3 regions of the Ancylomarina sp. YFZ004 genome follow, and region 2 is predicted to be linked to each of the others. Evidence: riboswitches for the same ligand, from Rfam matches in the RefSeq annotation. Region 2 holds a riboswitch; each other region holds the start of a gene.

The links. A riboswitch is a leader RNA that binds a small molecule or an ion and turns the genes downstream of it on or off. The one in region 2 is predicted to bind thiamine pyrophosphate.
Region 1: another riboswitch for thiamine pyrophosphate. It lies ahead of thiS (sulfur carrier protein ThiS); the one in region 2 lies ahead of ACXR6G_RS06205 (class I SAM-dependent DNA methyltransferase).
Region 3: another riboswitch for thiamine pyrophosphate. It lies ahead of tenA (thiaminase II); the one in region 2 lies ahead of ACXR6G_RS06205 (class I SAM-dependent DNA methyltransferase).

What each region holds. Positions count from the first base shown of each region.
Region 1 covers NZ_JBTCHQ010000010.1:127,740-131,018, reverse strand. The annotation lists gene ACXR6G_RS15510 (PepSY-associated TM helix domain-containing protein) at 52-597, opposite strand; gene ACXR6G_RS15505 (hypothetical protein) at 581-1,117, opposite strand; gene ACXR6G_RS15500 (hypothetical protein) at 1,392-1,607, shown strand; TPP riboswitch at 1,666-1,762, shown strand; TPP riboswitch at 1,810-1,900, shown strand; gene thiS (sulfur carrier protein ThiS) at 1,934-2,134, shown strand; gene ACXR6G_RS15490 (thiamine phosphate synthase) at 2,169-3,279, shown strand, end outside.
Region 2 covers NZ_JBTCHQ010000003.1:142,811-146,089, reverse strand. The annotation lists gene thiE (thiamine phosphate synthase) at 1-436, opposite strand, end outside; gene thiM (hydroxyethylthiazole kinase) at 423-1,232, opposite strand; gene ACXR6G_RS06205 (class I SAM-dependent DNA methyltransferase) at 1,238-1,939, opposite strand; TPP riboswitch at 2,079-2,172, opposite strand; gene ACXR6G_RS06200 (hypothetical protein) at 2,306-2,959, shown strand; gene ACXR6G_RS06195 (hypothetical protein) at 3,054-3,279, opposite strand, start outside.
Region 3 covers NZ_JBTCHQ010000001.1:295,623-298,901, forward strand. The annotation lists gene ACXR6G_RS01260 (DUF1697 domain-containing protein) at 1-464, shown strand, start outside; gene ACXR6G_RS01265 (phosphatidylserine decarboxylase) at 466-1,359, opposite strand; gene ACXR6G_RS01270 (YwbE family protein) at 1,497-1,823, shown strand; TPP riboswitch at 1,834-1,926, shown strand; gene tenA (thiaminase II) at 1,986-2,630, shown strand; gene ACXR6G_RS01280 (carbonic anhydrase) at 2,799-3,279, shown strand, end outside.

The sequences.
Region 1 (3,279 bases), on a different contig from region 2:
AAGCTCATCGAAAGAATCAACTTTCAATGAGCTTTATTTTTACTTTAATCTTTATAGAAAAAAGAGAAATGGTAGAATAATACCAATGGCAATTAACCATTTACCTATGCCCATAATGCCTTTTTTCCCAGGAACCATAAACATCCCCGAAAGAGCAAAAGCAAGCAAGGCTATGGCAAAAATATCAGCCATTAAGATCCATCCTGTTTTGCTGTTGTAATGCAGTTTATTCATAAAATAAACCCATAGCTTTTTTTCATATACTTCAAAACTAAGCTCTCCACTTATCGGATCGTAAGTTCCCAAACCACCTTTTAGGTAGACATTGTACTTGTCGCCTCCAGGTATGATTCTGTTTAAAGGATAATCAGATATAGTCTCCTTCCAATAAGCCGTTAATTGATCCGGACTAAGACTGGAAGCTAATTGATAATTGACATACTCGGTCTTATAAGCCGGATCTTCACCTTTCTTTTTATGATTCAATATAATGCCCGATATGGCATAGATAAGGGTTATTCCAACAAAGAAGTAACCCAAATATCGGTGAGTTAATCTAAGCCACTTGCGTATATTTTTCTTACTCCACAATTTCATAACTTGTTCCGTCTATATAATAAATAGCATAATAATCTTTGTTGTTGTCTTTCATCCAAGCTCGCATTTCTTTAATGTTTGCCATTTCAGAGCTACAGTGTTTCCCACCTTCTTCACCCTTATGCTTCTCCATCACTTCTGATGCCAACTCATCAATCTCAGAAGTTGCTAATCGTTTTTCCCTTATAATACCTGTTACCAATAAATCATTACCTGCAATTTCCTTATTGAAACCTTCAAGTGTACCCGTTGCTTCAACACGAAGAGATAAATTCCCATCAGCACTTTTTAGGATACATCTCTTTCCTGAGTGAGCACAAACATGATTCACCACGCCTTTAAAACTGATCTCCTGGCCTACTTTATCAGCGGCCACTTCCATAACTTGCTCAATATTCAATGTAAGCGATTTTGCTTCTGTTAATACAGCTGGCTCAGTTTTTTGTTTCTTAGAATCAGACTGTGTAAAATTACAGGACAGAAATACGAGGCATAGAGCCAATAAACTTAAATACTTCATCGATTTTGGGATTTAGGATTAAACACTTATTTCCTTTATTGTTTTGTTTTTGAATAACAAACCTAAGATTTACTGAACATATTTCCTAGTAATATAACAATTCGTTAACAACATAAAACAAGACAAAAAACTCCGATTTGATTTATCATTAACGAAAGAACTAACTCCATAAATATTCAAAGCCTCAAACTAAATACTTCTGGCTATCTTTACAATCTGAAACTATTTATTAACTCATACAAGACATAGCATGGACCAGGACGACTTTGATAAAATGAAAGAAATCAAAAAAGAAAATAAAGATGCTTATAAACCTTGGAATAGAAAGGATGATGATGAGATGATCAATCTTTTTTTTGATGGTGTAAGCGTTGGCGATATGGCTATCAAATTGAAAAGAACAAAAGGTGCCATTCGTGCTAGAATTAGAAAAATGGAGCTAACACAGATTAAGAAAAAACCTTCAAGCTCATCAGATAACACAAAATAATAATTTGAAACTAAACCTTCTTAGTCTTTAATTATTAAAATATTTCCATACATTTGACAACGTTTTACGGGGGTGCCTTAAATAACAGGCTGAGATTATACCCTTAATAACCTGATGTGGATAATGCCGCCGAAGGGAGTTAATACCAATACGATTTCTGTTTACCAGCCTTCTGTAAAACACACATTTTTTTTTGAACATAGTAATTGATAAGGGGTGCCCTATGGGCTGAGATCACACCCTCATAACCTGATGCGGATTATACCGACGTAGGAATATCAACCATTGGCCAAGGCCTCTTCTCATTTACTACAAAACAAATTCGTATGAAGGTTTATGTAAATGATGAAAGCATTGATTTTGCTGATGCTACAAATATTTCTCAGCTGCTTAAGCAGCTAGACACTGCTCCCAAAGGCCTTGCCGTTGCAATAGGCCCCAATATTATCCCCTCAAACCTGTGGGATGAATACCAACTAAAGGAAGATGATCAAGTTTTATTGATACGCGCCACTCAAGGCGGTTAATCAATTATTCAAAAAAAACTTATTTCTCTATCCTATGTTACCAATAGTTATTACACCTCCTGAAATTATTCAGAATGAAGTGCACTTATGGGAAGCTCTCTTTTTAGCTGGGCTTCAGCGTCTGCATGTTCGGAAACCACATGCCTCGGTCTCACAGTTGAATGAAATGCTAATTAGTTTACCTAAAAAATACCATTCTCGCGTGATTCTTCATCAGCACCACAAACTGTCTGAGAACTTCAAGTTGGGAGGCATTCATTTCAAAAGCATCAATCAGCCTGAAGAATATTCAATAAAAGATGAAAATTTAAGCCAAAGTAGATCATGTCATACACCACGGCAAGTCTTAAACAATTACAAAAAATACGATTATATCTTCCTGAGTCCGATTTTCGATTCAATCTCAAAAAAAGGCTACCCATCTGCTTTTTATACAGATGAGATCCAAACTTTCTTCCAAGATAACCCACAAGTGAACAATTGCATTGCTCTTGGAGGTATCAGTTCGAAAAACACTCAAGAATGTTTGGATTTAGGATTTGCGGGATGTGCTGTATTAGGAACTATTTGGGGAGGAGAAAACCTAAGTTCTGAACTTGTTTCGAAGCGCTATCAAAACATCCAAGCCAACTATAAGCCTATGAAAGACAAACCTTCTATCTCTAACTTTCAATTTATCACAAATGATTTCTCTGAGCTCAATGAAATAGAGCAAATCAAAACGGTATGCGAAGCTGGCGCCAATTGGATTCAGCTACGATTAAAAAATAAAACCGACGAAGAGATTCTTAAACTGGGCAAGCAGGCTGTTAAAATATGCCGTCAATACAAGGCCACTTTTATCTTAAACGATCACGTTCATCTGGCAACAGAAATTAGGGCACATGGCGTACATCTTGGCAAGGTTGATATGTCACCTATTAAAGCTAGAAAACTTCTCGGGTCAAACTTCATCATTGGAGGCACTGCCAACAATATGGATGATGTTAGCCAACTTCACAAAGCTGGTGTTGATTATATCGGCTTAGGGCCCTTTCGCTTTACACATACTAAGAAGAATCTAGCACCTGTTTTAGGACTGGGAGCTTACGAACAGATCTTACAAGAATGCCAAAACCAAAAGATCAGTATTCCCATCCTTGCTA
Region 2 (3,279 bases):
CAAGAGCAGGGGCAATATCGTTTTTTGTATCTGTATAGAATACAGGTGATAAACCGATATAATCCACATCTAAAGCGTTAGCTTCCTTTGCCTGCTGAATGTTTTCAATAGATAAGCCAATGATTTTATTCTTGCCAAGTAATTTTCTGGCAACAGAATAAGGTAGATCAGATTGACCAATATGCAGCCCATCAGCATCTACTGCCAGTGCGATATCCACTCGATCATTAATAATTAAAGGAATTTTATAAGGAGCAAGTATGGATTTGATAGCTAAGGCCAGTTCGTAAAATTCTAAACTAGAGCTGTCTTTTTCCCTAATCTGAACCATGCTCACACCACCTTCAATAGCTTCTTTTATAATCACTTCCAGAGGACGGTTTTTTGTTAATCCTCTATCTGTTACGAGATACAGACTCAGATCAAAATTTTTCATACTTCGCCTTTAAATGTGTCTTGATATCATTCTCGGTTAAATTATATAACTGATCGATAAAGTTAACTTGCAGACTGGCTGGGCCAGCTGATTTTATAGCCGCCAACTCACCTGTGATTCCCATAACTGCCATGGTATGAGCAGCTGCTTCGAGTAAATTAGAATTAACAGCAGCAAAAGCTCCCATTAGAGCCGTCGCAGTACATCCCATACCTGTTACGCGTGGCATCATACTTGATCCATTGTGTATGGAAATAAGTTCTTTTCCATCTGTAATAAAATCAAGCTCTCCACTAATTACAACAATAGCTTTATTTTTTATAGCCATTTTTTTTGCTGCATCCACAGCAGTGAAGGTCGATTCTGTACTATCTACTCCTTTAGTTTTTGTCTTTTCATCAACTAAGGACATGATTTCTGAAGCATTACCTCGAATGATCTGAGGTTCACATACCTGGATAATTTGCTTAGCAGTTTGTGTGCGATATATTGTTGCGCCTACACCAACGGGATCAAAAACAATTGGAATCTTCTTCGATTTGGCACGTGCACCAGCTTGAATCATAGCATCCACCCAATGCTCACTTAGGGTTCCCATATTAATCACCAGAGAACTGGCAATATCAACCATGTCGGAAACTTCATCTTCGGCATGAGCCATTACTGGTGAGGCACCAATAGATAATAGAGCATTGGCTGTATTATTCATGACCACATAATTGGTGATATTATGCACCAAAGGTGATTTTTGTCGGATTAATTCTAAATCCTGATAGATTTTTTCAGCTTGTATCATATCATCTAGTTTTTAAAGGCACAAATAGCAACATAATCTCCTGAATCGTAACCTGTGATAGGTTCTTCAGCAACTTGATTTGAATAAAGTGGGTGTTTGGTCAGTGTTTGTGCAAAGTCAAAATTCTTAAAACCTGCCGTACTTAAGTTGTCGATTTTTTCCTGAGTTGTTCTCCAATTGGCAACACGAACCAATTCAATTGGATAGGGATCTCTTGGATTAACACCCTCAAGAAGTGGATGATCCCATGAATCAACAGCTTTGGCTAAATTGTACATCGTTGCATATGAACTTTCCTTAGGAACATCGATAACAACAATCTTTCCTCCTGGACGTAAAGCTGCATAAGCTTTATCGAAAGCTAATTGTAAATCGGTGATATAACTTGGTGTCCCATTAAAAAGTATGGTGTCGTAGTTTTCTTCGCCTAAATTAATTTTTTCAGCGGTGCTAATTTCAACATTTAAACCACGCTTGCGAGCGATCTCTGCCATCCCTACTGAGGGTTCCAAGCCGTTCTTAATTGAGATATTGAATTCCTTATCCAAAATTTCTTCGAATAAGCCACTACCACATCCTACCGAGAATACATCTCCAGGATTTGAAAGAAAATGCGCAACAAGTTTAACTTCTGAATACAAAAGGTTTTGGTTTTCGAGGAACCATGCATCGTAGTCAGATGCGTACTGATCAAAATTTGATTTCATGTCTTAGTTTAATCGTATTATTAAAAGCTCATTCTAATTCCTTAAATTTTAAGAATTATGAATGGAGATTATTAAATATAAGACTGATAGCTATGAAAGGTAGATCTACGAAATAGAAGAAAAGAGTAGTGAATACACCCTTTGTTTTGAATCGTTTTCCTACGCTGCAATTACGCATATCAGGTTCTAGGGTTTTATCTCAGCCTGTATCACAAGCACCCCTAACGGTAAGACAAAGGTATTATTTTTATGATTACAGCAATGAAATGAAGAGGATTCATTTATTCACAAATACAATCAATACTTATAGCGAATTTCATGTGAAAATTTAAACATTTTGTCTATTTTTGAGGAAAATATATACATATGCTAAGTATCTCTCAAATAGTAGAAAAAATCATTGCTCACCAGCCCTTTCTGGCTGAGGCTTTGGTAGAAGGCTTAATCAACGTTTCATCTTTGGCTCGTAAAATTCAACCTGAAGTGGAACAATATTTTGGTTCTGATGTGAAAAGTGGAGCAATCGTCATGTCAATCAATAGATTAATTCCGAAAATGAAGGGAAAAATTTCTCATCTTGGCGCTGAAGTGGTTGTCAGAGATATTATTGTCCGTTCACAATTGATTGATTACACCTATAAGAATTCAAGTATGCTAATTGAGAGACATACTGATTTGCTTAGAGCCATTGGGCCAAACCAGGAGTTCTTTTACACCATGGTTCAAGGGGTTTTTGAATCGAACTTAGTGGTGAGTCAATCTTTAGCTGAACAAGTTGAAGCTATTTTTGAAGAAGAAAGTCTGCTAAGTAAAAGTGGGCGCCTTTCAGCAGTTACCCTTAAGCTTCCAGATGAGAATTCGCAACAAGCCGGTTTCTATTACCACATACTTAAAAGTATTGCATGGGCTGGTATTAATATTCGAGAAGTGATATCTACAACCAACGAATTTACCATTGTGGTAAATGATGATGCCATTGATAAAACCTTCTCTGTTTTAAAGAACTTAGGACAGAGTTAAAAGGAAATAAATATTGAAGAATAATTCTTCAATTATCAGATATAAAAAAAGGGATGCCGTTGGCATCCCTTTTATATTTTATAGCGATTGTAACTTACAATACAGCTTTTACTTTTTGCAATAAAGAATCAACATCTTCTCTAGCAGGAGCAAGAGTTTTTGCTTTTGTGTATTGAGCAACAGCTTTCTTGTAGAAAGTTTTAGCTTTAGCAATCTCAACAGCAAATTTCTCTTTTTCAGTATTTGCTAAAGGATTAGCAGCTGCTTGAATCTTAGCACCTTTTCCGAAGTATAAAGAACCAAGGCTTACAATAGCATCC
Region 3 (3,279 bases), on a different contig from region 2:
TCTTTGCCAAATTAGGGTTATCAAATTGCATCACCTATATCCAAAGTGGTAATGTTATTTTTGAAATGCTCAAAGACGATGCGAATCAAACGCTTGCCAACAAAATTCAACAAGCAATATCTGCCAAATATGAACTCGAAGTACCTGTAATGGTTCGAAAATATATTGAATGGGAACAAGTGATATTGGACAATCCCTTTTTTAAAGATAAAAGTATAAGCATTGACCGTCTGCATTTGACTCTTTTGGATAAAGAACCAGATTTAGATAGAATTATAGATTTGAAAAAGAAAGATTTTGGTACCGATCAGTTCGAAGTGGTAGGTCATCATGTTTTTCTTTGTTGTACAGATAAATACAGCAAAACGAAGATGACCAATGGACTTTTCGAAAAGAAGTTCGATTGCAAAGCCACAACACGAAATTGGAAAACCGTTATGAAGCTTTTAGAACTGGCTCAATAAATTAAACTGTCGCTTTACTGGCAATATTTTCACCCATAAACACGGATGTTTCATAACCTTTAAGAGTATTCTCAAGAAGGTCATCAGCTAATTTCACTTTTCCTTTTTCGAAGAATAGGACTAGTGTTGAACCTCCGAAAGCAAAGTATCCCTTCTCCTCTCCTTTTTGAATCTGAGAATTATCCTGATAGGTTTGGATGATACTACCGACCATGGTAGCACCTACTTCTGATATAAGGATATCGCCATAATCATCCGTAACTAGCGTGCTGTATGCTCTGTAGTTTTGACAGAAAATCTCCAAACTCTTTTTTAGAGCCATAGGTGAAACCGAAAAATAACGACCTTTTATATCTTTAGATTCTGAAATAAGACCACTTGCAGGAAAGTGAAAACGGTGGTAATCCGTTGGAGCCAAACGAGCAATAAGCATTGATCCGTCAGCGTATTTTTCAGCTAGTTCTTTATTCTTAAGAAACGACTTAATCGTAAACTCAGATCCTTTTACAAAAAATGAAGAAGCATCAGTAATAGACTGAAAAGCAAGCAATTTACCATCAGCAGGTGAAACAACACCATTCCCGATTGGTCTCTTCTCTGCTTGTATCTTTCTAAAGAAAAAATCGTTAAAATTTAGATAGGCCTTACTATCGGTTATCTTATAATTGGATAGATCGATTTGATATTGAGCAATAAACTTATCAATTTTCTTCTTGGATAAACGGCTACTCATATACCAGCCACCAAGCATGGTTAACATTTTTCGTTTAACAAGAGTGTGAAGTGTTACTTTACCCAGAGAAGAATTATAAAGCCATCTTAACATTCCTTCACTTGGAACAAATTCTTTAACTAGACTTCCACTCTTTCTTTCTATATATTGTAAGGATCCCATAAATCTGATTTGAATACAAATTTAATCGATTTCGAAAAAGATTAAGGCTTCTTTTCCATTTTCTCACAATTTTATCCGATTTTATATTGATTTCACCTCATTTTTCAGGTAATCTATCTCTGAAGCAGCCTAATTCTATGTCAAAACTTCTTAAAACAAAAAATACATTTGAAGTAAACAATAGAAGCTTTATCTTGTCGAAGCAAATAGAAATAGCCTTTGATCTAAAAATTAGCATACAAAATACGATGGAGAATAGTCAGCCAGATGGCAAAAAAAGAAAAGATATCACAGTGGGATTAGAAGTTGAAATTGTACTAAAACAAGATCAACGAAGTGGCGATTTAACAGATGGTGTCGTGAAGCGTATACTCACCAAATCTCCCAATCACCCTCATGGCATAAAAGTGCAACTGGAAACAGGCGAAGTGGGACGTGTCAAGAATATTCTCGACGAAGATTAATAATAATAATAATGACCGTTAGGGGTGCTCATTATTGGGCTGAGATTAAACCCTGGAACCTGAAATGCATAATAGCAGCGTAGGAAAATGGATATTTAGTTTAGACATTTAGTTCAATCTGTTGTCGCCCATATCCCTGCCTGCATCTTTTAAAATAAAATAATGATGAGTTGGAGCGAAAACACCTGGAAACAAAATAAAGATACCTACACCCAAATTCTTGATCTACCTTTTATAAAGGGCTTAATTGATGGAACTCTTTCAAAAGAACGATTCAATTTTTATATCCAACAGGATGCCATTTATCTTGCAGAATTTGGGAAAGTACTTGCAGGCATTGCAAGTAAATTAAAACAAGCCATTGATAGCGAAGCATTTTATAAATTCGCCTGTGATACCATGATAGTTGAGCAAAGCCTACACAGCACTTTCCTCAAAGAAAAAGCAGAACAAGCTTCACCAAGCTGTCTTTTATATACGTCGTATTTACACAAACAATTAAATCAAGCTCCAATCGAAATCAGTCTGGCAGCGGTATTGCCCTGTTTCTGGATATATAGGGAAGTAGGTGATTATATCCTTGCCAATCAAACTTCTTCTGACAATCCATATCAAGTCTGGATCGATACCTACGGAGGAGAAGAATTTGCGGGTGCAGTGAATCAAGCCATTCAAATTTGTGATAAATATGCTGAAAACTCTACCAAGTTTCAACAAGAGCAAATGACTGAAGCTTTTTTAATGGCCTCGAAAATGGAATGGCTATTTTGGAACAGTGCCTGGAACTTAGAAGCTTGGAAAGCATAAAAATTAATAGATTCCTCTTTTTATTTCTCAAGTCTACATCAAGGAAAAAAGAACTTTACTATATTTAATCTCATAAGAGTATAAACCACTCGTTTTCTACATCCATTTTGGAATAAGTAAACGATCATACTCTTTTTGACTTATGCATATTAACCAAAATACTCAAAAGTGGATATCGAACACATATTTAATAATAATCGGAAATGGATTAGTGAAAAGCTCAATCAAGATCCTGAATACTTTAAGAAACTAACTGAAGATCAAAGTCCTGAAATCTTATACATTGGTTGTTCTGATAGTCGAGTTACTACCGGAGATTTAATGGGTATAAAACCTGGTGATATGTTCGTTCACCGAAATATTGCCAATATGGTTTCCAACACAGATTTAAGTGCCATGTCGGTTATTAACTACGCCGTTAGCTTCCTTAAGGTGAAGCATGTGGTAATTTGTGGTCACTACAATTGTGGTGGTGTAAAAGCGGCTATGCAGGCAGAAGATATGGGAATACTAAACCCCTGGCTGAGAAACATTCGCGACGTTTATCGCTTACACAAAGATGAGTTAAATGCCATTGATGATGAGCAACAAAAATACAACCGTCTGGTTGAATTGAATGTGCAAGAACAATGTGTGAATCTAATTAAAA